DNA from 4 places in the Lacticaseibacillus parahuelsenbergensis genome. Region 1 is predicted to be linked to each of the others. Evidence: predicted binding sites of a transcription regulator. Region 1 holds the regulator's gene; each other region holds the start of a gene.

Region 1 (6,176 bases):
TCAAGTGGCGTTGCAACGCCGTGGGCCCGCAACCAGTCATGATTTTTAGGACTGCTGGTTGCCAAAACATTTAACCCGCTCCATCGCGCCAGTTGACTCAGCATCGAACCGACGCCACCGGCACCGTTAATGGTCAACAACTGCTGGCCTTTGTTGGCATTATATTCCGGGATGAAGCCCATTTTTTCAAAAAGCAGTTCCCACGCGGTCAAACCGACAAGCGGCAGTGCTGCGAGATCAGCGGTGGGTGCTTGTTTCGGCGCTAATGCGATCAGATCGGCGTCCACTGCCTGAAATTGTTGATCACTGCCGGGCTTGCGGGTAGTTCCGGCATAGATGACGCGATCGCCAACGTGGAAGGCAGTGACGGCAGAGCCAATTTGGATAATGGTGCCGACTGCATCGTACCCGAGAATCTGTGGCGTTGTTTGTCGTGGTGCGGTTTGGCGGCGTTTGGTGTCAACCGGATTAACCGAGACCCCAGCCACTTGTACAATGACTTCATTGGGTTCCGGTGTTGGTACTGGTAGCGTGAAGCTTTGAAAGCTATTGGGTTCAGTAATGGGTAGACCTTCAGTGAAGCCGATGGCAATATTTTTTGGCATCTGAATCGTCCTTTCGTTTGATCGGTTATCTGTTGCTATTGTAACCTTTTTATTAAGAGAGTTGGAAATGCAGTGGTTATTTGGTAAAATGTGCAGGATATTGTAGAAAACGCGTTCGCAGTCGCAGAAATCTACATGTAAGGGCCTCAAGCCTAAATGGCCACAGCCCAGCCATTTAGGCTTGAGGCCACTTACATGTAGATTTCTAAACGCTCCTGCCCACGCTCTCATAAAAAAGGACGTTCAATGACGAAGGAGGCAGCTCGTGAAAAAATTGAGTACAAAGCGTGAATTGATCGGCCTGATCGTTGTTTTGGTTTTGGCAGCGGCAGGCTTTGCATTCTTCGCGTGGTATACGATGCGGCCGGATGATGTCATTGGTACCATTGCAACGATTAGTTTCGGCATTGTTTTGGCTGCCTTGATTGGTATTGCGTTATTTTTGGATGCGGCGGCGACAACTCGGTGGCGCCGATTCTGGGTCGATCTTTTGTTTGCGGCGCTGATGTTGGCGCTCATCGACTACTTCTTCCTCGATACGACAACGCCGTGGCAGATGCTGATCGCCGGTGCCGGATTGGCATTAGCACTGGTTGCACTGCTGGCCATTAGAAAATTAGATGAATAAACGGGCTTTGTCCCGGCTGATCAATGATAAAAACGCCTCGGAAAATTTCCGAAGCGTTTTTTAAGTGGCAGCAATGGTTAGTTCGCGATTAGTTCATCCGCTGCACAGTAACCGGGACTGTTTTAGGAAGTACTTTTGTTAATTCAGTCATCAGGTTCTGAAGACTTGCCTGAAACGTTAGCCGGACCATGCGGCGCTTACTAAGGGCGAAAACCGCAACGACCCATTCCTGGCCATTAGGCAGACTGACAGGTGTCAACGTGATACTGGACATGTTGGTGTACGGAATAACCCGGGCCAGCAACCCATTTGCAATGAGTCGCGTTGGGGCCAAGCCACCTGTGCCCGCCATAATGGATAACACTAGGAAGATTGAAATGAACACAATATACGGCATGTTGTTGACGCGGGTTGTCATGAACCAAAAGCCAAGCAACACCGCCCAAACGAGTTGCGAAACCGCATAACGTGAAGCAAAATTGATTTTATGTTGCCAATACAGATAATAACCGGCGAGTGCAATCAAGACGACATCAAGGCCGATTAGTAAAACATCAAAACTATTCATGAGGGACTCCTTTTTGATCGACATCATCAGTGGGACTGTCAGATTCGTACAAACCGGAAACCTGCTGGTACCAACTGAAGAATCGGGTCACGACAATTTTCAAAACGGCAAAACCCGGGATGCCAAGGATAACACCGACTAAACCGAAGAGATTGCCGGCCGTGAGCAAGACCACCACGATGGTAATGGGATGCAGCTCGAGCTTGCTGCCCATTACCAGTGGCGAAATAAGTTGCGTTTCAATTAGCCATTCAATGAAGAAAACGACAATGACCGCGAGAATCATTTTTGGCGACGTCAACGCGCCCATGATAAGTGGCGGGATCATTGCCAGTGCCGAACCAAAGTAAGGAATTAGGTTCAATGGGCAAGCCAGCAAGCCGAAAATCAAGCCATAACGCAGGCCAATCACCGAATAACCGATCATGAACATAATGGCCACACACAGCGCAACCGTGATTTGGCCCTGAACATATGAACCGACTTTTTCATTCATCTCGTGCAGCATTTGTTTCACGGATCCACGTAACTTGGTGGGGATAATATGCAGCACCATCGGCGTGAACTTGTCGCCGTCTTTAAGCATGAAGAAGAGAATGATCGGTGCTGTCGAAATCGTGATGACAACATTGCCGACAATGCCAATCAGATTTTGCAGCTGCGAGATGGTACCGGTGACGAAAGCACCTTGCTTGCCGGTGAAGAATGTTTGAACTTCGCTGGCGATGTTGTTGAGGTCATGTTGCGATAAAACATTTTGCTTATCATTCAAATCATCCAGCCATTTACCGATTTCCGTAAAAATTTGCGGCGCTGAATCAACGATGCTGGTGATCTGGTTGCTCACCGCCGGAATGAAACGCAATAGCCCCCAGACGAGAAGACCGATCAAAACGACGAATAGTAACGCGATCGCCCAACCGCGATGCAGCCCGGTTTTTTCAAGGCGATTAATGATCGGAACTGTCAAATAGAAGAGAATACCGGCGAAAATGAACGGCGGTGCGATGATACCGAGAAAATCGACCACAGGCTGGAACACCCAGGCAATTTTGGTAAAAACAAAAATAACCAGCAAGGCCAAAAGCAGGTCAATTAAGAAGACCATGAACTTGTTGTTGATGAAGCGGCGGTAGAACCATGAGTCGGTACGTTTCACAGGCGATCCTCCTCTAAGGACGTTAAAGGTTATGACGCGATTTAATCAGCGATGTCATTGGTAACCTTTACAAAAGACGACAAGTCGAGCATGAGATCTGTGGTGAACCAAGAAAAACTTCGACGTGCAGTTGCCGTTTTTTACAAGGCAGCTGATTGCACGCGAGTCATTTTTTTCGAAGTTTCTACCCGCCAGACGTCGGATGCTTCTGTATAACAATGATACTAGACTAGCCATGATTTTTCGAGGCTCGGGTTAACTAAAATGGTCAGAAGAAGGTATCGACGCCGTTACAATAAATTTACAAAAACGCCGATTTGCCGTTACAAATATTAAAAATGCCTAAATAAGGGCATAAAATGTAAATTTTACATATACAAAAGCTTTACAAATCAAAAAAATCAGGTATGATAAAGTCATAACCAAAACGGTGAGTCAATGTCGGTTTTACCGATACGGAGAGGAGTGACCCCATATGAATTTACTTCGCGGGGCTAAATGGACATTAATAACTCTGACCCTGGTCGCAACATTGCTGTTATTTAGCAACTATGCGACGGCCGGCATCTTGTTGATGGCTCTGGATATTTTCCTAAGCTTCTTCTATGCAGTCATCAAGAGCAGATGTGATCGGCGTCAGATGCATAAGATGCCATTATTGCATAACTAATTTGATGAAATGATCCGCAGCCGTGATGACTGCGGATTTTTTCGTGTAACGACGGCGAAAATGATTGCAAACGTTCGTTCGGTTTGGTATGCTGAGTGTAACAAATGAGAACGGAGCGGTGAGCGGATGCCAACACAAGCGAGTCAAAAACGTTGGAAACAGATTTTACAAACCATCTATGACGCAATCGAGGATCATGGGTATCCACCCACGGTTCGCGAGATTGGTAAGTCAGTTGGCCTTAGTTCGTCTAGCACCGTCGCAGCATACTTAGAGAAGCTGTTGGCCGCTGGATTAATTGCAAAAGACCCATCCAAACCGCGCACGATTGAAGTGACTGCAGCAGGACGCGATTATATTGGCGTTCAGGCAGAAGGCATTCCGATTGTCGGGACTGTTGCGGCTGGGGTGCCGATTACCGCTATAGAGAATATCGATGACTATTTCCCGGTGCCGGATGACCTACCATACTCGGCCGATGAGCTGTTTATGCTTCGGGTTCAAGGCAGCTCCATGATCAAGATCGGGATCCTTGATGGTGATCAGATTATTGTCAAGAAGCAAAACGACGCCGAAAATGGGCAGATTGTCGTGGCGATGACCGAAGAAGATGAAGCCACCGTCAAGCGCTTTTACAAAGAAAAGAACGGCATTCGCCTTCATCCGGAAAATGACGATATGGAAGACATGTTTTTCCCGGATGTGACGATTCTCGGTATCGTTGTGAGTTTGTATCGTCCTGCGCTTGTATAAGTGCCAGTAATAATAGACCAAGCTAAAAAAGCATTTGCCGCGTACATTCAATTGAGTGTGCGTGGCAAATGCTTTTTTGTTGAGGTGACAGTCGCTACCATCAAGGACGGTTAAGCTGATCAAGGTCATCTTTTGGTACCTTTTTGTAAAATGGACCATCCGGAAGCTGCTTCAATAATCCTTTTTTGGTAAGTTGGAATTGAACCGTGTTGCTGGTGGCCTGGGGTTGGGCTTTGCCGGTGAAGGTGAAGATTCGCCCTTTTAAAGTCAGTTGGGCCGCAAAGATACCTTGATCCGTACTTTCAAAATCACCGTCTTGGTTTGACAGCGTTTCGAGGTAATAGCCACTGGTGGACGACAACACGCGGATCGCTTTCTTTTGGTCATCCTGTTGGACAAATGCGTGACCGACCAGGGTGGACAAGGTTGCTTTAGGCGCAGCTTTTTTTGCTTTTTTCCGGGCTTTTGCCGGCTTTGATGTCCGTTCACTGGTGGTTGACCGAGTTGATGATTTGGCAGTCGGCGTGCCTTGAGAACAACCACTCAAGATAAGTAATAACATGAGCCAGACTAATTTTTTCAATGGCGGTCTCCTAGTGAATGAATTGAATGCAGGTCATGACGATGGGAATGACGATCATGGATAGAAGCGTGGTTTCCGTGACCATGATCGCAGCATAGTCAGCGTCGGCGTCATAAAGTTTCGCAACCACCGGCGCATTGGTCATGACTGGCATGCAGGATTGCAGGATGAAGATTTGCTTCATCAGCGTCGGCACTGGTGCAAAGGCGACCAGTGCCGTCATCAACAGTGGGGCAAAAAGAAAGCGGCCGCTGAAGATACCGAGTGCTTCCTTGCTGAGACGCAGTTGGCTCCACCCGGCTTCGTGTAAGGCGATGCCGATAAAGAACATGGAGCCCGGGACCGTCAAATCGCCGATATAAGTCAGATCAGACATCAAAAAAGTCGGCAACTTGATATTCAGCAAGACCAACACAATTCCCAACATGAAACCCAGTAAAGGTGGGGAGAAAACTTTCCCCAAAGCCTTTTTAAGGTTAAAGCGGGCTGGTTTGGGGCCATCGCCTTGAATAAGGTAGACGCCGATGGTCCAAAAAATTGTCGTGTTGGCCATGTAATAGACCAAGACATAAGGCAAACTGCGAGGACCGAACAAGGCCAGGTTAACCGGCAGGCCGATAAAGACCGTGTTGGAGTTGAAAAACATGGACTTAAATGTGCCTTTTCGCGACTTTGGAACTTTTAACAGGTAACACACCAAAAAGGACAACGCGAAAAGCATCATCATGGACAAGACCGGGAACAACAAGTTTGGCAATAACCGCAGCAGCATGCCGGCCGTGAACTTCGATGCGATGGTCACGATCATATAAGCAGGCAAGGCAACTTGGGTGACAACTTTGGCAATGACTTTACTCGAATGGTTATTAAACCAGCCGCGGGCGGTCAGAAAATAGCCGAGAATGATCAAAATGAGAATTTCCAAAACGCCAAAGACGCTTGAGATAAATGCGGTCAAATACCAACACTTCCTTATAAATTATTTTGGCCGCCGTAACGTAAAAGTTTGACCAAGTTCGGCATAAGTAGGACCGGCGAGGCGAGCTACCGGTGCTAAAGCGGCAGGATTAATGTGTAAGCTTGGCAAATCGAGCACCGTATCGGCAAAGTGGAACTGCCGAACTTCCAGAATAAAGAGATCCGTGACGATCACCCCGGCACGATCACGAATCGGTACATATTGATAAAGTTGCGTTTCAAAGCGAATACG
Region 2 (6,176 bases), 1.2 Mb from region 1:
TCATGACCAAAATAAGTCATTGCGTCTGTTCCAGCATTTTGCGCGTCAATGAGGTCTTGGAGAATACCTAGCAAACTTTCTTCAAGTTGATAGTCGTCCCGGAACAAGTTTTTGCCCCGCATGTAAACTAGCAAATCTTCATAGTAGTCGCGGTTGGCTTTTGTCAGTTGTTTACGTAATTGATTGTTCTCAGCTGCTATTTTATTGACAGCTTCCGTGCGCTTTTTCATGGCTAAGCCTCCTCGGGTTGGTTCGCTATGATTTGATCAACGTGACTTTTGAGATCATGCCATTGCAAGATAAATGTCTGCTTGGCCTTTTCGCCATCTGCAGTGATCGCATAATACTTGCGACTTGGTCCGTCCGGCGATGGGCGCATATGACTTGTCAAGAGACCCTTCTTTTCCATCGTCATTAGCAGGGGATAGATTGTCCCTTTAGGAACATTTTCGAAGCCAAAAAGATTAAGCGATTCGCTGATAGCATAGCCGTATTGTTCTTTGCGCGCGAGCAAAATGAGCAGGCACCCTTGTAAAATGCCTTTTAGCATCTGGCTGTTGTCGTCTCTCGCCATCAGTATCATCCTTTCGCCTAATATGCTTTACACACTAGTAGTTTAAACCAAAACGACTAGTGTGTAAAGCAAAATAGCCGGAGACAATCACCGGTCATGGTTCCATATTTTAATTTGAGAAAAGGATATTGTTTTTTTAATGGAGCTTAAAATACCACTTTTAAAGCGAAAAATGAGCGTGACAAAAATCAGGAATCGGAATTGAATTACCGGTCTCGTTCCCTTTTACCTCACGACTCACTCATCGGCCCCACATCTTTTGTCATGTTAAACCAAACTTCGCCGGCATGAGTGGAAGCTGCTTGTCCGTCATTGTGGAAGCCTGCGTGCTCGTAAAAGGGGATAAGGCGCTGAAGGCAGGTTAAGGTAATGGCGATGCGGTTTTGCTTGCGCGCGACATCGCTCATTTTGGCTAGGAGTTGGCGGCCAATGCCGTGATGTTGCAGATCAGGCGCAACTGCAAGACTCAAAATTGCAATATACGGCGCAGCTGCCGAGTTAGGCTGGCTGGTAACAAATAAATCGTCGGTAATGGTTGACTGTGAAGTGGCTGGGCCAACAATATAACCCGCAATTGTTTGATCAGTCCGCGCTACAATAAACGTGTCAGGATAATGAATGATGCGGGCCGCCATGCTGGAACGACTGGCAGCCTCCTGGGGTGTGAAGCCCGCCTGTTCGATTCGCATAATGGCGTCAAGATCGGTTAAGTTCGCCGCGGAAAAATGCAGTTTCAATGTTATGCCTTCTTTGCTTTGTCAATTTGAAAAACGAGGTGGTCATTAATGGATAAGCGACTCGTCAGAATCAGTAAAACATTAAGCCTGATCTTGCGGCACCATCCGAAAAAAATCGGTATCAAACTGGATCGCTATGGCCGCACGGATTTGGAAACGTTGATTCGGCGATTCAATGCGCATTACCAGATGCACCTTGATCGTCAGGTGCTTGATGACATTATGACACAAAGCGATAAGCAACGGTTTGCGATTGAGGGGAGCACCATCAGAGCGGTGTACGGCCATAGCGTCCCGGTCTTGCCGTTAATGTCGGCGCGGCGCCCGCCAATCTGGTTATATCATGGCACATCCCATCAAGCAGCCGCATTGATTGACATTGAAGGACTCAAGCCAATGGACCGCGATTTTGTCCATCTTTCCGAGAATCCGAAAATGGCTTGGCAAGTTGGCGTGCGGCATGACCCTCATCCGGTTATTTATCGCGTGACCGCGCAATCGGCAGCAGCTGCCGGTAAAACTTTTTATCCGACAGGGAGTCAGGTTTGGTTGGTGCATGCAGTTCCCCCGGCATTTTTAACCCGAACATCATCCCCAACATCGTGACGAACGCCCGCTTTTGGTCGGAAACGTTCGTTTTTTTATGTTAGTATTAGGCATACTTAAAAAAGGAGGTTCTATCATGAAGGCTGATGCACCTGATGATTTACGGTTAAATCCGAAACAGTTCGCCAATCTTGTTGTGGGATCACACCAAGTTCCAGACGACAAAGATCCGGAAGCCATTGTCAAACGAAAACTGACGCTTTATCTCACTGCTTATTACTTAGCAGAGCGGTTTAATGAGTTGCAACAGGAAACATTGGACCACGCTCCGTCACGGGAAAACTTTCACCAACTGTTGAAAAAGTTGGAAGACGAACGCTTTCAGGATTGGTAGACTAACACAGAAAAACGCATCTGTATTAGTCCATTGTGAAATAAGTATCAATTGAAAAGCGTTCTTTTTCAATTGCTCCCATCGTATCATTTAAAAATGCCTCCGTTGACTTAAAACCGAATTTTAAGCCAATGAAGGCGTTTTCTTTTTCTTGAAAATTTTAGTTTTCCCTTAACCGTACAATTGTTCTTTTGGTGTTCTAAAGACGCAAAATCGGCCTTTTCGTGACAGAAATCACGTATCATGTGGATAGCGACAAAAACTTATGAAAAGAGGTTGGGACTATGTTACTCACCGTCATTGCTTACGCCATGATTATTGTTTTCATGTACGTCATCATGACCAAGAAGCTTTCACCATTCACTTCTTTAGTGATGATCCCGCTGCTGTTTGCAATTATTGCGATGGTGGCAGGCGTGGCGAAGAAAGGGACGATCGGCGATTTTGTGTTGAAGGGTCTGACAACGACCGCTAACACAGGGATCATGCTCTTATTCGCTATTCTGTATTTTTCCATTATGCTCGACGCCGGTCTGTTCGATCCGATTACAGCCCGGATGATCAAGATCGCGAAAGGTGACCCGATGAAAGTGCTGATGGCAACCGCGATTGTTGCGATGGCAGTTTCACTTAACGGGGATGGCACCACAACGACTTTGATCTGCTGCTCGGCATTCATTCCGATTTATAAGAAGCTCAACATGAATATGATGAATCTCGGTGTTTTGATTATTTTGCAAAATACCATCATGAACCTGTTGCCTTGGGGCGGGCCAACTGCCCGGGCCATGGCCGTTTTGAAGGTTGATGCCGACATTTTGACGTATTTATTGCCAGGTATGATTCTGGCCTTGGCTTATGTTGTTTTCTACGTTGCACCGCACATGGGCCGCGCAGAACGGAAACGCTTGGGTGTTCGGGAATTAACCGATGAAGAAATCGATGAGATGACGTCAGTGGTTGATCCTGAAGTTTCCGAAATTCGCCGTCCAAATATGTTTGCTTTTAACGGCATTCTGACCATTGTGCTCATTGCCTGGTTGGTGGCAAGTTCCTTTATTAAGGCAATTGCAATGCCACCGCTGTTGCTCTTCTTGGTGGGTACCTGTATTGCATTGATGGCTAACTATCCTAAGTTAGGCGACCAAAGCAAGCGAATCGGTGCTAACGGCGGCGATGCCGTGCAAGTTGTTATTCTGGTCTTTGCTGCCGGGGTCTTCATGGGCTTATTCCAAGGAACCGGGATGGCCGAAGCACTTGCCAAGAGTTTCACCGCGATTATCCCAAGTTCCATGGCTGGCTTCTGGGGATTGGTTATTGCGTTGATTTCCGCACCAGGGACCTTCTTCTTGAGTAACGACGGCTTCTACTTCGGCGTTATGCCGGTGCTGGCAACTGCGGGACGCGCATACGGCTTTACCAATATGCAGATGGCTTTAGCTTCATTAATGGGGCAAGCATTCCACTTGCTTTCACCGTTAGTTGCTTTCATTTATCTATTGCTCCGGCTCACCGGTTTGGACATGGGTAAGTGGCAACGCGAAGCCGGAAAATATGCATTAGGCGTTTTCGCAATCTTCGTGGTAACCGTTATGCTCTTCGGCCACGTACCATTCTATCTACCACAAAAATAAGCACAATTCAAAAAGACACCGAAAAGCCAATCGCGATTGGCTTTTCCCCGTATTATAAGGTTGATGAGAACCAGAAAATGCATGACGATAACGCTTGATTCGGCATTTAACAACGCCGGCTCATGCTTACATTAACGCGTTTGCTGGTGCAGAAGCTTGCCTGTAAGGAGCCCTCGTCGTAACACGTCAAAGGCCACTTACACCCGGCTTCTACCCGCACCGGCTCACGCTTAGGGGGTGTGAAAATGTTTAAATGGTTGCATCGGCGAAAACAACCACAAACGCCAGTTGAATCGGCGCCGGTTAAATCGGTGAATGGTGATGAAGCAGCTCAGGCGCATGAATGGGAAGAAGTACCCAATTATCTGGAAGTTGATCCAGCTAACGAATTAACTGCCAGTTTGATCGCTGCTGCCGTTACTGCGGACGCTGCGCCTGATGCCAAACTCGTTCTTAAACATTTGTATGTTGAAAATCCCGAGGCCAAACGGGTTGGTTTGATTGCCAGCGCGATTGCGGCGGGTGATGGTCATGGGCATTATGTGGTCAAGTCAATTAAGAAAAAGGTGGATTGAAAAAGATGTTGAGAAAATTCAAGATCACGATCGATGGTAAAACCTATCTGGTCGAAATGGAAGAAATCGGCGGTACGCCAGCAGCACCGGCCGCACCAGCAGCACCTGCTGCCCCGGCTGCGTCAAGTGCCCCAACACCAGCAGCACCAACGCCTGAACCGGCTCCGGCACCTACTGCTCCGGCTACCCCGAGTGGTGAGGGAGAAGTCGTAACGGCACCAATGCCTGGCACTGTCACCAAGATTCTGGTTAAAGCCGGTGATGCTGTCACCGAAAACCAACCGCTGATGATTCTCGAAGCCATGAAAATGGAAAACGAAATTGTGGCACCCAAAGCCGGTACTGTTGGCGAGATCATCGCAACGCTGAATCAAAATGTAAACTCGGGTGATGGACTGATCAGCATTATTTAACAATTAAAGAGGAGGGAAGTGAAGGTATGGAAGCGCTCATTCACGGAATCACGACCATTACGCTAGGCCAAATTGCAATGATGCTGATCGGTGCGCTCTTGATGTATCTGGGTATTAAGAAAGAATACGAACCAACATTATTGGTTCCGATGGGATTGGGCGCCATTTTGGTGAACTTCCCCGGAACCGGGGTTTTAACCCAGGTTGTTGGCGGCACTAAGACGGAAGGGGTGTTGGATGTCCTGTTCAAAGCCGGCATCAACACCGAACTTTTCCCATTACTGATTTTCATTGGGATCGGCGCCATGATCGACTTTGGTCCGTTGTTACAAAATCCATTTATGTTACTTTTCGGGGCTGCCGCTCAATTCGGTATTTTCGCTACTGTCTTTGTTGCTGTTTTCTTTGGTTTCAACATCAAAGAAGCAGCCTCAATCGGGATCATCGGTGCGGCAGATGGCCCAACATCCATTTTCGTTTCTAACCAACTGGCACCGAATTTACTGGGGGCCATTACGGTCGCGGCGTATTCGTACATGGCGTTGGTGCCAATCATTCAACCGATGGCAATCAAAGCAGTCACGACGAAGCATGAACGTCGCATCCGGATGACTTATCGCGCAGAAGGGGTTTCCAAGACAACCAAAATTCTGTTCCCAATTATCATCACTATCATCGCTGGCTTTATTGCTCCAATTTCCCTGCCATTAGTAGGGTTCCTGATGTTCGGCAACTTGCTCAGGGAATGTGGCGTGTTGGATCGATTGTCCAACACCGCGCAAAACGAGCTGGTCAACATTGTCTCGATCCTGTTAGGGCTGACGATTTCCGTTAAATTACAAGCGGATCAGTTCCTGAATATTCAAACATTGATGATCATTGCGTTTGGACTTTTCGCCTTCATCATGGATTCGGTCGGCGGCGTCCTTTTCGCCAAGCTATTGAATCTGTTCCGCAAAGAAAAGATCAACCCGATGATCGGTGCGGCAGGCATCTCGGCCTTTCCGATGTCAAGCCGGGTCATTCAGAAGATGGCGACGGATGAAGATCCGCAGAACTTTGTATTGATGTATGCCGTTGGGGCCAATGTTTCCGGTCAAATCGGTTCGGTTATTGCTGGCGGTCTCTTGCTGTCATTCTTTGGTGCTTAACATCAATGCACCTGTCAGTTGAGAAGTCTGAACACCCTTGGGAGGTTTTGCGTTATGAAATTTGATCCGACTGCTGTTGAACAGGCTGGTGAATTGATGCTAGTAGGTATGGGCGGCGTGTTTATTGTTTTATTCATCATCTACATTGTCGC
Region 3 (6,176 bases), 300 kb from region 1:
TCCGGATCGATTTCTTCAATAAAACGACTAGCCGGATTATTTTGTCGCTGGCCGTATAGCATTCGGGCATAGGCATTGGACAGATACAGCTTCTGCTTGGCGCGCGTGATGCCGACGTATGCGAGACGCCGCTCTTCCTCAAGCTCGCCTTCGTCCATAGCCGCTCGACTCAGCGGGAAAAGGCCTTCTTCCATGCCAACCAAAAAGACAACCGGAAATTCCAGTCCTTTAGCCGCATGCAACGTCATTAAGGTAACTTCCTGGGCATCTTCTTCTACTTCGTCCTGATCCGACAGCAGCGCCAGCTCAGCCAAAAAGTCGACAAAAATGTCACTGTCTTCATTCTCCGGCTGATAGCGCTCGTCAAATCCTTGCGTCACCGATAGCAGTTCTTCCAGGTTTTCAATCCGAGTATCGGCTTCCAGCGTGTGTGCTGCCCGCAACGCATCCAGATAACCGCTCTCATCCAAAATGGCCCGCATCATGTCCGTAACATTCAAATCTTTGCGGCGGGTGCCGAGTTCCTGAATCATTTTGCCAAACTTCGCCAGATTACCGCGCGCTTTGCCAGAAATGGGACTGAGTTCGGCATTGGCTGCTGCTTCCAACAACGACCACCCATGCTGGCTGGCAAATGCTTCCAGCTTTTCGACACTGGTATTACCAATGCCACGCTTTGGTTCGTTCACAATCCGTGTGAAACTCATATCGTCTTCAGGATTGACGACTAACCGAAAATACGCAAGCGCATCCCGAATTTCCTTACGATCGTAGAACTTGTGACCGCCCACCATTTTGTAAGGAATATTGGACTTGACGAATGCTTCTTCAATCGCGCGCGACTGGGCATTTGTTCGATACAAAATCGCAAAATCACCATAGTGGCGATGATGTTCGGCCATTTCTTCTTCGATGCGTCGGATGACAAAAATCGCTTCGTCAGTTTCGCTTTGGGCGCGATAATACGTGATTTTGTCACCTTTGCCATTTTCGGTCCACAACGTCTTCACCTGCCGATTCAGGTTATTCTTAATCACGTCATTGGCCGCACTTAAAATGGTCTTCGTGGAGCGATAATTCTGCTCAAGTAAAATCACACGGGCCTTAGGGAAATCCTTTTTAAAATCCAAAATGTTCTGCATGTTGGCACCACGCCAGCCATAAATGCTCTGATCCGCATCCCCGACAACACAAAGATTGTGGTAACCTTCTGCCAGCATGTGCACGAGTCGATACTGGGCCTCGTTCGTATCCTGATACTCATCAACGTGAATATAACGGAACTTACGTTGATAAAAAGCCAGCGTCTCTTTGTCCTTTTCAAATAACACGATGGTTTGCATGATCAGATCGTCAAAATCCAACGCCTGATCGCTATGGAGCCGTTTTTGATACTCCGCATAAACTTCCGCGACAATTTTGGTAAAGGGACTATTAGCCTGTTCATCTGCATAAGTCTGCGGATCGATTAAATCATTTTTGGCATTCGAAATGGCCCCCAGGATTGACTTGGGGTCGTAGCGTTTGGGATCCAAATTGAAATCCGCCAGAATGTGTTTAACCAACGTCAGCTGTTCAGCTGGATCGGCAATTGTAAAGGCGCGATTATAGCCAAGCTTGTCAATATCCCGCCGTAAAATCCGGACGCAAAGTGCATGGAAGGTCGAGACCCAGATATCCCGAGCAATTTCGGGATCAACGAGCTTCCCTACCCGTTCACGCATCTCACGAGCTGCTTTATTCGTGAAGGTGATGGCAAGGATGTTCCATGGATTAACGTTTTTTTCTTCTACCAAATAAGCAATCCGGTGCGTTAACACCCGCGTCTTGCCGGAGCCTGCGCCAGCCATAATCAAAACCGGTCCTTCGGTGGCCAGTACCGCCTCGGCCTGCTTATCGTTCATACCCTTTAATGCGGCATCCATTACCATTTAACGAATCGTCCTTTCAGAAAAACCAAGTGAAAAATTCCTTGACCTATTGTACCAAACTTTGGGCCTAAGCGTGAGTGCCGGCAAGATACGATAGCGGCCAAAACAGGCGGTATTTAATGCTTATTTTAGATTCTCGCTTGACCCGAAATTTCCGTCATTCGTTGTTATTGCATATTCATTGCGTTGACAGGTCACTCTGATACACTTAAAGAAAGCAGTCAGAGAAACAGTGACTTAAAACAAGGTGGTTCTATGAAAAAAGTTTGGGTGGGGTTGGGACTTTTATTATTACTGTTGGCTGCCGGTTGCGGTGTTCAACGGCATGCAGCTAAATCCAGTCGCGCATCGACATCCGCAAGTTCGCGCCAAGTAAGTGCTTCACAGAAGGCATCATCGGTACCAAAGACGCCGTTAGCTAAATTGAAGGCTCGCTCAAAAGATACATTGGTTTATGCACCTTTTGGCGACAGCCTTTCTGTCGGGCTTTTTGCAGATAAAAAAGCCAGTCGCTTCACTTCGCTTTTTGCTCAGCAGTTGGGGCAATTAACCGGCAAAACCGTTACTGAGGCAGGCATTGCCGAAGTCGGTAAAACTGCCACGAATCTCGGCGTCTCGGCGTTGTCAAGCTTAGTGGCGCAGCAGCCGGACGTAGTGACGATCGAGTTTGGCACCAATGACGCTGTGGGTGGTGCGACGCCATCCGCCCTTGCTGCTTACCGCCAAGCCCTCACAACCATTGTGACGACGCTTCAGGAAAAGACCACCGCCCAACTGATCCTCATGACAACCTGGTCGCCGAACAACGGGCCGTATGCCGCCGCGGATTTAAAATTTGACGCTGTTGTCAAAGAGATCGGTCGCTCTTACCACGTGCCAGTGGCTAACTTAGCGACGATCTGGCAAGGCCATGATGATGTAATCGGCCCGGCTGGCACCGCCATTCCCGACTTTGCGGCTAATGGTCCGCGCGACACGTTTCATCCTAATCAAAAGGGGCATGATCAAATCGCTGCCCTACTCATCAAAACTTTGGAGGAATGATCCATGCAAGCATCTTTAAAATTTTGTCCTAACTGCGGTCAACCGATTGGCCCTGATGACGACTTTTGTCCAAACTGCGGCTTTGATTTGCGTGCTGCGCGACAACAGGCGCAAAGCACAAATCAAAAAGAAGCAGCCAATTCACAATCGTCACCTGCCACTCCTTCGTCCACCGCTTCTTCCACAACGGCTACTGCCGAACGTCGCCGCCCACCACGGTCACCACGGCGTTGGCTGCTCATAACCGGGATTGCCGTGATCTTAATACTGGGAATCGCTTATTTTGCTGGTGCGACTTATTACAGTCAGGATCGGCAAGTCACCGAGCTGGCCGAAGAAATGACCAGTGGAGATGCCGATGATATGGCGGAAGTCGCGGTAGCCAGCGATGGGACGGCGTTGCACGAGGACGATTTGAAGCCCCTTGCGCAACTCATCAAAAACCGCAGCGATCGTAGTCTTCTGCATAGCATGATTATGGCTAAGTCGACCAGCGGCACAGTTCAGATTGTCAAGGCAGGCCATGAGCTGCTTATTTTTCCAAAATATAAAGTCAAATTAGGGACAGCCGATGCCGTCGTCAAAACCAACCTTAAAAATGCCACACTCACTTTGAACGGCACGCCAGCGCAAGCCAAAGCGCATGACGGGCAATATATCATCACCGGTCAACTGCCGGGCGTCTACACGCTTAAACTCAGCGGCACGCATGACGGCACAACCAAAGATTTCACACGGGAAGTGGTGATCCCGCTAAAAGGTCAAGCATCGGATTTAACTTTAGATGCGGCAACGGCCTCCTCCAGTACCACATCTTCCAGTACCACATCATCGCAAAATTCACATCCGGACAGCAATACCCACGACGATGACAACGATGACGATTATGATGACAATGGCGTCACGAAAACAACCCGCCAGTATCCTTCCGACACGTCAAAACGCAACGACAATCATTCCACCAGTGGCATTGTTGGACGCTGGGAATCAGGCGACCGGGCAACGTTCACTTTTAATAGCGACGGCACTTATACAGCGACCAATAACGGCACACCAAGCAACGGTAAGTGGGAAGTCGTTTATCGTGACGGCAATGTCTTCAACATTAAATTCACCAAGTCTGATGGCGGCAGTGTCGTTGAACCCTTTGCACTTGATGACGAAGACTTGATCGAAACCAATCTCAAAATTAAATGGGAACGCGATGACTGATTTGTCCGTATCCCCTTTGTCATTGATGCCATGGTGTTATACTAATGGTAGTATCCGAATTTAATTCGTTAGGAGGCGGATCGTATGACATCAGATAAGTGGCGGCCATTAGTGGTCACGTTAATCGTCATTGCCGCCATCTTTGCCGCCCTGTTTATTTTGGAAGTCTTTAACAATGGCGGTGGCATGGGAATAGCCCACGGCAGCATGATGCGCGGCATTTCGTCCTGGCACATGGGCGGTTGCATGCGCTAGATGTTTGCATTTTGATAGCTTCATTGATGCCCCTGTTTGTGCATATGCACAGCAGGGGTTTTTATGTGGTGCTGAGCGTGAGCCGGCGTGCTTAGAAGCCGAAGTATAAGCGGCCTTGGTCGCAGACTTCTGCGCCGGGGAGCGCGTTATAGCATCCCCCAAAAAAATAAATAACTTGCCTAAGCAAACATATGTTCGTATAATGATAAACAGAGGTGATCTTCATGGCCTATGATTATCCACACGAACCGCATCGGGTCATTTTTTTGATTGACAATAAGTCCTTTTACGCCTCAGTCGAAAGCATTGAGCGTGGACTTGATCCGCTCAAAACCATCCTAGTTGTGATGTCTGAACAGGAGAACACCAACGGCGGGCTAATCTTAGCGACTTCGCCTATGGCCAAAAAAATGTATGGCCTCAAGAATAATGTCAGTCGTCAGCGCGATTTGCCCAACGAACCACACCTAATTGTCGTTCCGCCGCGCATGAACCTCTATATTCAGAAGAATCTGGCCATTAACGATATCTTCCGTCAATTCGTCGCCGATGAAGATCTGTGGGCTTACTCGATTGATGAATCTATCCTCGATTTAACCCATACCTGGAAGCTTTTCGGGAAAACGCCGCGAGCAGTTGCCAAGCGTATTCAGTCAACTGTTCAGCAAAAACTGGGCCTGCGTACGACGGTCGGAATCGGTGAAAATCCGGTACAAGCCAAAATTGCCCTCGATGTTTATGCCAAGCACAGTCCTGATTTACTTGGCGAAATTAAGTATGCGACGGTTCCGAACACCATCTGGAAAATTAACGAGATGACCGATGTCTGGAGTATCGGTCACCGCACAGCAGCGCATTTAGCGCGCATGGGCATCACAAACATGTACGAACTCGCCCATGCGAATCCCTATGCCTTAAAACAGGAAATGGGTATTATCGGCACTCAGCTGTTTGCAACCGCTTGGGGCGTTGATCGCACCAAAATCAGTAAGCGCATTGTAACGCGCCAGCCAAGTATCGGTAATTCCCAAGTGCTTCCGCGCGACTATAGCAATCAATTCGAAATCGAAATTGTCATCAAAGAAATCGGTGAACAGGTCGCAGCCCGCTTACGTCATCATCATAAACGTGCCGGTGAGCTTTCACTGGGTATCGGATTCTCATATGCAGAAAGCCAGCAAGACGGTCGGTCCGGTTTTACGCAAGCAAAGCGAATTCTGCCGACCAATCGCAACACCGACATTGTTGCAGCGTTGCGCGAGATTTTTCGGAAAAACTGGCATGGTGAAGTTATCCGCAATGTTGCCGTCTTCACATCCCGCCTGGCACCTGACACCGGCGAACAGCTTAACTTTTTTGAACCAGTTGATCGTCAAATCAAGGCCACCGATCTGGAACGAACACTCGATACGATTCGCAGTCGCTTTGGTTTCAAGGCGTTGGTGTACGCCAAAAGCGCGATGCATGGTGGTACAGCCATTCAGCGTGCATCACTGGTAGGAGGACACAATGGCGGCAATAGCTATGACTAAAGACCTTAAAATCATCATGGAACGGTTAACGCCACTATTTAAGCGCAAACGAAACACACGGTATTGGATCTCACTGGTGAATCAGACCTACACGCCAGCGTTCAACTTCTTTTTTAACATTCAACCCAAGGATCAACGGCAGCGCTCGATCCCGTTGCACAGTCTGCACGGCTATGATCTTGCCCAGTTAGAGGCTTTCCTT
Region 4 (6,176 bases), 630 kb from region 1:
TGAAATCAAGCACGACTTTGGGACTGACGAAGGTTACCGATTTGATCCTGGCTTTAAAGACGCATAAAGTGGCTGGCGTTGTGGCTGAAGGGGCGGTTGCTCAGGCGTATACGTCCAATGACGATTCGCTTGTCGAAATTCCCGGGCATTTTAATCTCTCCAGCGACACGATGGGGACGGCGATTGGGTTTGCCAAAGGATCTGATTCGTTGGTGGCAGCGGCCAATAAGAGTCTGGCGGAGATCAAACAGAAAAAGCTGATTCCGCAATACCTTAAAACCGCCGGCAGTTACATGAAGACGAATACCGAAGATACGAGTATGTTGCACTACTGGACTTATTTCCTTAAAGGGGTTGAGTACACCTTACTCATCAGTGCCATTGGGGCGTTCTTCGGGGTCTTGCTCGGTACGATTTTTGCTTTATTGCGGTTGAGCAAACATCGCCTGCCACATCTCATCGGCGTTGCTTACATCGAATTTGTCCGAGGCACACCGTTGATGATTCAGGTCATGTTTGTCTACTTCGGGATCGGGATTTTCATCGACATTCCGGCACTAGTCGCCGGACTTATCGCGGTATCGCTTAATTCCGCTGCGTATGTGGCCGAGATTATCCGAAGCGGGATCGATAGCATTCCGGTCGGCCAAACCGAAGCAGCGCGTTCGCTTGGGCTATCGGAACGGCAAACAATGACAAGTGTTGTTTTACCACAAGCCATTAAGAATATCTGGCCGGCGCTGGGGAATGAATTTATCTCGCTGATTAAGGAAAGCTCCATTGTCTCCATCATTGGGGTCACGGACCTGATTTATCAGCTGACAGTGGTTCAAACCGCGACGTACAAAGGGGTTCAACCAATTCTGGTTGCCATGGTCCTTTACTTTGTCCTGACATTCGGGCTGTCCAAGCTCCTGAGTCATTTTGAAAGGAAGATGAATCATGCAGCATAAACCTTTAATTCAAATCAACCACCTGACCAAGAAGTTTGGTGACAATGTGGTTTTGAATGATATTAGCGAAACCATCAATCAAGGTGATGTGATTGTTGTGATCGGCGCATCCGGTGGCGGGAAAAGTACCTTTTTGCGCAGCTTAAATCTGCTTAATCGGCCGACACAAGGCGAGATTCTGTTTGAAGGCACTAATTTGGTTGATCTCAGCGAAAAGCAGCTTGATAATGTCCGTGAAAAAATGGGCATGGTGTTCCAAAGCTTCAACCTTTTCCCGAATATGACGGTTTTGGAAAATATCAAGCTGGCGCCGTTGAAAGTCAAAACCGTGACGGATGAAGAAGCAACCAAAACGGCCAAGGAACTTCTGGAACAGGTTGGCTTGGGCGAAAAAGCCGATGCCTACCCAGCCAGTCTTTCCGGCGGCCAACAGCAGCGGGTAGCCATTGCCCGGGCGCTGGCGATGCATCCGGATGTCATGCTATTCGACGAACCGACCAGTGCATTGGATCCCGAAATGGTCGGCGAGGTGCTCAAGGTTATGCAGGATCTTGCCAAAACCGGTATGACGATGGTGGTGGTGACCCACGAAATGGGCTTTGCCCGCAGCGTGGCCGACCAAGTCTGGTTCATGGACGGCGGCAAAATTCTTGAAAAAGGCACACCTGAAGAACTGTTCGAACACCCCAAGGAAGCCCGGACACAGGATTTCCTGTCCAAGATTTTGGCGCAATAAGTTTTGCCCAGTCGAAGTTGAGAAGAAACTCCAGTTCACAATCCAAAAGCGAACATGCATTGAGTGTTCGCTTTTTGCGTTCCTGAAAATAATTCGTTAAGTCAATCAATCTATTAGTGCCAAAGCGGAGCAATCGTAGGCCAGATGGGGCTCAGCCGTGCAAACAACACAGCGACCGATTTTGTCGCTGATGTTGTTAGGCGACTTTGAGACAGCGGTTTTCTGGCTCAAAGCGCCGTCTCCGCTCTAGCTTCGCGTCGCCAGCACCATCTGGCCGGAGATTGCGGAGTTTGGCACGGCAGGAGACTCATTGCCTAAGCTTTTCTGAATCATTTGGAGCTCTGCGAGTTAAGAACAGGTCACTAGAAATGTGGCTCAATCTCATTTGATGCCAACTGCCAAGATGTCTTTACAATCGCAGCTATGCGCAGCAAGTGCGTCGCTTGCAATCTAATTTTAGAATCTTTATAATGCTAAGCGAACATTTGTTTTATAAGGAGATTACGATGGCATCAGCACACATTGAGCATAAATTATCGTTGCTGCCGGATCTGCCCGGCAGTTACCAGATGAAAGATATTAACGGGAAGATTATTTATGTCGGTAAGGCCAAGAATCTAAAGAATCGCGTTCGCTCTTACTTCAAGAGCTCACATGATGGCAAAGTAGCAGCGATGGTGGCACAGGTGGCTGATTTTGACTATATTGTGACCTCGACGAATAAAGAAGCGTTTTTGCTTGAAATCACGTTGATTCAAAAGTACCAGCCGTATTACAACATCAAGCTCAAAAAGGGGACTGGCTATCCTTACATCAAGATTACGCACGAGCGCGATCCAAAAATTGAAATCACCGGCACGATTCGCAAAGATGGCGGCTACTACTTCGGTCCGTACCCCAATGTTTATGCGGCGCAGGAAACGATGCATTTTATTCAAAAAGTGTACCCATTACGCCGGTGCAACGGGTATCAAGGACGGCCGTGTCTGTATTATCACATGGGTCAGTGTCTGGGCGCATGTTTTCGCACTGTACCGGAAAAAGAATATGCCGACCAGATTGCTCGGATCAAACGTTTCCTGAATGGTAACGTCAGCAAAGCCAAGGCCAGTCTGACGGCAAAAATGGAGCGGGCAGCCAAAAATCTGCAGTTCGAACGGGCAGCGGAGATTCGTGACCAGTTGTATTACATCGAACAAACCGTTGAAAAGCAAAAGATTATTTCGAATGACAATACCACGCGTGATTTGTTTAATTTTTATATGGACAAAGGCTGGATCAGTATCCAGGTCTTCTTCATTCGTCAGGCGCGGTTGATGAAGCGCGAATCGCGGCTTTTTCCGGTCGTTAACACGGCAAAAGAAGAGTTCGAATCGTTCATTTTGCAGTTTTACAGTCGCAAAAATAATGTCAAACCACATGAAGTTTTGGTGCCGGCAGGGCTGGATAATAAGGTGCTTGCTGATATCCTAGGTGTTCCGGTGCGTACCCCGCAACGAGGCGAGAAACGCGATTTGATGGCATTAGCAGCGAAGAACAGCCAAATCAAGCTCGAAGATAAGTTTCGTTTGATGGAATTGGATAATCGCACAACAATCGGGGCCATGAAGGAATTGATGGCGGCGTTAAAGTTACCAATGGGCCATGTGGTTGAAGCTTTTGACCACAGTCATATTCAAGGTGCCGATCCGGTTTCTGCAATGGTTCAATTTGTTGACGGACAGCCAGCCAAGAACAACTATCGCAAATATAAGTTGGATGCTGACAAAACTCATAATGGTGCGGACGAAGCGGCGAATACGCGTGAGGTCATTCGGCGGCGATATACCCGGTTGTTAAAGGAACATGCGGCACTGCCAGATTTGATTTTGATGGATGGCGGCGAAATTGAAATGAATGCTGCCAAGGACGTTTTGGAAAATGAATTGAACCTTGATATTCCGGTTGCCGGGATGGTTAAGAATAACAAGCATAAAACCGCAGCGCTTCTGTTTGGCAATGCTGATCAAATGATTAATCTGGATCCGAAATCACAGGGCTTTTATTTACTGGAACGCATCCAGGATGAGGTTCACCGGTTTGCAATTTCATTTCACCGTCAGTTGCATGCCAAGAACTCACTGGCATCGCGTTTGGAAGGCATCAAGGGTGTCGGTCCCAAGACCCGCCTGAAGTTGTTGCGTAAGTTTAAAACAATCACCAAAATCAAAGAAGCGCCGATCGAAGACATTCAGGAGCTTGGGATTTCCAAACGCGTGGCGCAGGCGTTGAAACTTTCGCTAACGGCTGATCCAACGCCAGCGCGTCGGGTTTAAGTCTTACTCAGAAAAATTGGATACAAAAAAATCGCAGCGATTTGTTTGTCGCTGCGATTTTTTATTTGAGCATCAATTAATGGTACAGGTTGAACCTGCGCTAAAACGAATCATTGATTCTCTTTAGCCACCGGGCGCCAGAAGCCAAGAATTAACGCGGCAATGACAGTCCCGATGATGAGTGACATGACGAACCCCAGTTTCTGATTTGTTAGCAGAAGCGCCACAATGCCGCCGTGCGGTGCCGGAACATTGACGTGCCAGAGCTGGGTTAACCCGCCGGCAATCGCGGAGCCAACAACGGAACTACCGATAATATGCACGGGATCGGTCGCGGCAAATGGAATCGCACCTTCAGTAATAAAGGTCAACCCAAGTGCATAGTTGGATAAGCCGGCATTACGTTCCTGCAACGTGAATTTCTTCGGGAAGAAGGTGGAGGCAACCGCAATGGCCAGTGGTGGAATCATCCCACCAATCATGACAGCAGCCATCCAGCGGCCGTCTTTAAAGCCAGATGCCTGATAAACCCCGATGGCAAACGTGTAAGCAGCCTTGTTGAACGGGCCGCCCATATCGATACTCATCATGGCAGCCAAAATGACACCGATGAGAATGGCATTACCGGTTCCCATACCTTCAAGGAAACTGATTAACGCCCCGTTGATCGCGGCAAAGATCGGGTTGATGATGAAGAACATCAGCAGGCCCATAATGGCCAAGCCAATCACAGGATAAAGCAGGATGGTGCGCATGCCGTCCAGTGACTTCGGCATTTTGGCCAAGGCCTTTTTCAGACCAACGATCATCCAGCCGGCAGCAAACCCAGCAACCAGACCGCCTAAGAAACCAGCCGGATTCTGAGCCTTCACAACCGAAGCGGAAGCGACCGTTGCCATATAACCACCAACGAACCCAGGCATCAAGGCTGGTCGATCACCGATAGATTCAGCGATATACGCCGCTAGTACTGGGACCAGGAAGCTAAAAGCAAATGTCCCCAGATTATTAGTGAAGGTGAACCACATGGAAGTCTTACCCAACCATTGTTCAAGGATGAATGAGATCGCCATGATAATCCCGCCGCCGACAACGAATGGCAGCATGTTGGAAACACCGTTCATCAGGTCTTTGTAAATGCGATTCCAGAGGCTACCACCAGAAGTTTCTTCAGTATCAGAACTTTGTGCATCCGCACCGCTTGCGTGGAAGACCTGCCCCTGACCTTTAAGGGTTTCTTCGATTAATTCTTCAGGCTTTTTGATGCCATCGATGACAGGCCGGTTCAGCAACTTCTTACCGTTGAACCGATCCATCTCGACCTTTTTATCAGCAGCAACGATGACCCCGGTTGCTCGGTTGATATCGCTGTCGGTTAATTTATGCTTGATCCCTTCGGAGCCGTTGGTTTCGACTTTAATATCGACACCCATCTTCTCCGCAGTTTCTTTTAACGCAGCCTCCGCCATGTACGTGTGGGCGATCCCGGTCGGGCAGGCAGTGACAGCCACGATAAATGGTCGCTCTTTACGCTTTTCTTCTTTGAATTCGGCTTGCTTAGCGGCAGCATCTTTAGCTTCCTGTGCTTTTTCCGCTTCAGCCTCTTTTTTATCTTTAGCAACTTTTTCGGCTTGAGCCTTGCCGAATAAATCCAGTACCTCGTCCGGTGTTTTGGCTTGCTTCAAGTCCGCTACCAGTTTTGGATTGATTAAAAGGGAAGATAGGGCAGCCAGAGCGGCAAGATGTTCATTGTTGGCGCCTTCAGGGGCGGCAATCATGAAGAATAAGTGTACCGGCTGGCCATCGAGCGCGTTAAAGTCAACACCCTTGGCACTTTTTGCAAAAAGCACGGTTGCTCGAGTAACGGCACTGTCTTTGGCGTGAGGCATCGCAATGCCTTCACCAATCCCAGTGGTGGACTCAGCTTCACGTTTTAAAATATCCTGACGATATTCGTCGGCATCGGTTACAATGCCTTCTGCGTGATACTTGTCGACCATTTCATTGATCACAGCCTCTTTGGTGGTTCCTTTGAGATCCATGATCATGACATTTTTTAGTAGTAAGTCACGAATGTCCATTTTGTCCTCCTAAACTTCAGTGATGCTGATGGTTTGTTTAACAGCAGCGATTTTATCGGCAGTGGCAAGATCCTTGGAAAAGGCAGTCGCA

What was found. The regulator LexA, encoded in region 1, represses DNA repair genes until DNA is damaged. The targets are predictions, from matches to a motif close to CNAACANNTGTTNG.
Region 2: a site for LexA is predicted at 2,428-2,441, ahead of LACPH_RS08720 (CitMHS family transporter). Genes of this name have one in related genera too.
Region 3: a site for LexA is predicted at 4,627-4,640, ahead of LACPH_RS04850 (Y-family DNA polymerase). Genes of this name have one in related genera too.
Region 4: a site for LexA is predicted at 2,168-2,181, ahead of uvrC (excinuclease ABC subunit UvrC). Genes of this name have one in related genera too.

What each region holds. Positions count from the first base shown of each region.
Region 1 covers NZ_CP132482.1:698,673-704,848, forward strand. The annotation lists gene LACPH_RS03300 (zinc-binding alcohol dehydrogenase family protein) at 1-605, opposite strand, end outside; gene LACPH_RS03305 (hypothetical protein) at 871-1,233, shown strand; gene LACPH_RS03310 (hypothetical protein) at 1,322-1,801, opposite strand; gene LACPH_RS03315 (AI-2E family transporter) at 1,794-2,960, opposite strand; gene LACPH_RS03320 (hypothetical protein) at 3,436-3,630, shown strand; gene lexA (transcriptional repressor LexA) at 3,757-4,383, shown strand; gene LACPH_RS03330 (hypothetical protein) at 4,484-4,945, opposite strand; gene LACPH_RS03335 (AEC family transporter) at 4,977-5,924, opposite strand; gene LACPH_RS03340 (flavin reductase family protein) at 5,946-6,176, opposite strand, start outside.
Region 2 covers NZ_CP132482.1:1,853,772-1,859,947, reverse strand. The annotation lists gene LACPH_RS08745 (DUF1129 domain-containing protein) at 1-230, opposite strand, end outside; gene LACPH_RS08740 (PadR family transcriptional regulator) at 233-574, opposite strand; gene LACPH_RS08735 (GNAT family N-acetyltransferase) at 805-1,311, opposite strand; gene LACPH_RS08730 (RNA 2'-phosphotransferase) at 1,360-1,917, shown strand; gene LACPH_RS08725 (hypothetical protein) at 1,994-2,251, shown strand; gene LACPH_RS08720 (CitMHS family transporter) at 2,536-3,885, shown strand; gene LACPH_RS08715 (hypothetical protein) at 4,131-4,460, shown strand; gene LACPH_RS08710 (acetyl-CoA carboxylase biotin carboxyl carrier protein subunit) at 4,466-4,873, shown strand; gene LACPH_RS08705 (sodium ion-translocating decarboxylase subunit beta) at 4,900-6,024, shown strand; gene LACPH_RS08700 (OadG family protein) at 6,079-6,176, shown strand, end outside.
Region 3 covers NZ_CP132482.1:997,040-1,003,215, reverse strand. The annotation lists gene pcrA (DNA helicase PcrA) at 1-1,931, opposite strand, end outside; gene LACPH_RS04865 (SGNH/GDSL hydrolase family protein) at 2,187-2,975, shown strand; gene LACPH_RS04860 (zinc-ribbon domain-containing protein) at 2,979-4,187, shown strand; gene LACPH_RS04855 (hypothetical protein) at 4,272-4,442, shown strand; gene LACPH_RS04850 (Y-family DNA polymerase) at 4,667-5,974, shown strand; gene LACPH_RS04845 (hypothetical protein) at 5,952-6,176, shown strand, end outside.
Region 4 covers NZ_CP132482.1:1,324,815-1,330,990, forward strand. The annotation lists gene LACPH_RS06245 (ABC transporter substrate-binding protein/permease) at 1-953, shown strand, start outside; gene LACPH_RS06250 (amino acid ABC transporter ATP-binding protein) at 943-1,689, shown strand; gene uvrC (excinuclease ABC subunit UvrC) at 2,196-4,004, shown strand; gene LACPH_RS06260 (PTS fructose transporter subunit IIABC) at 4,115-6,085, opposite strand; gene pfkB (1-phosphofructokinase) at 6,095-6,176, opposite strand, start outside.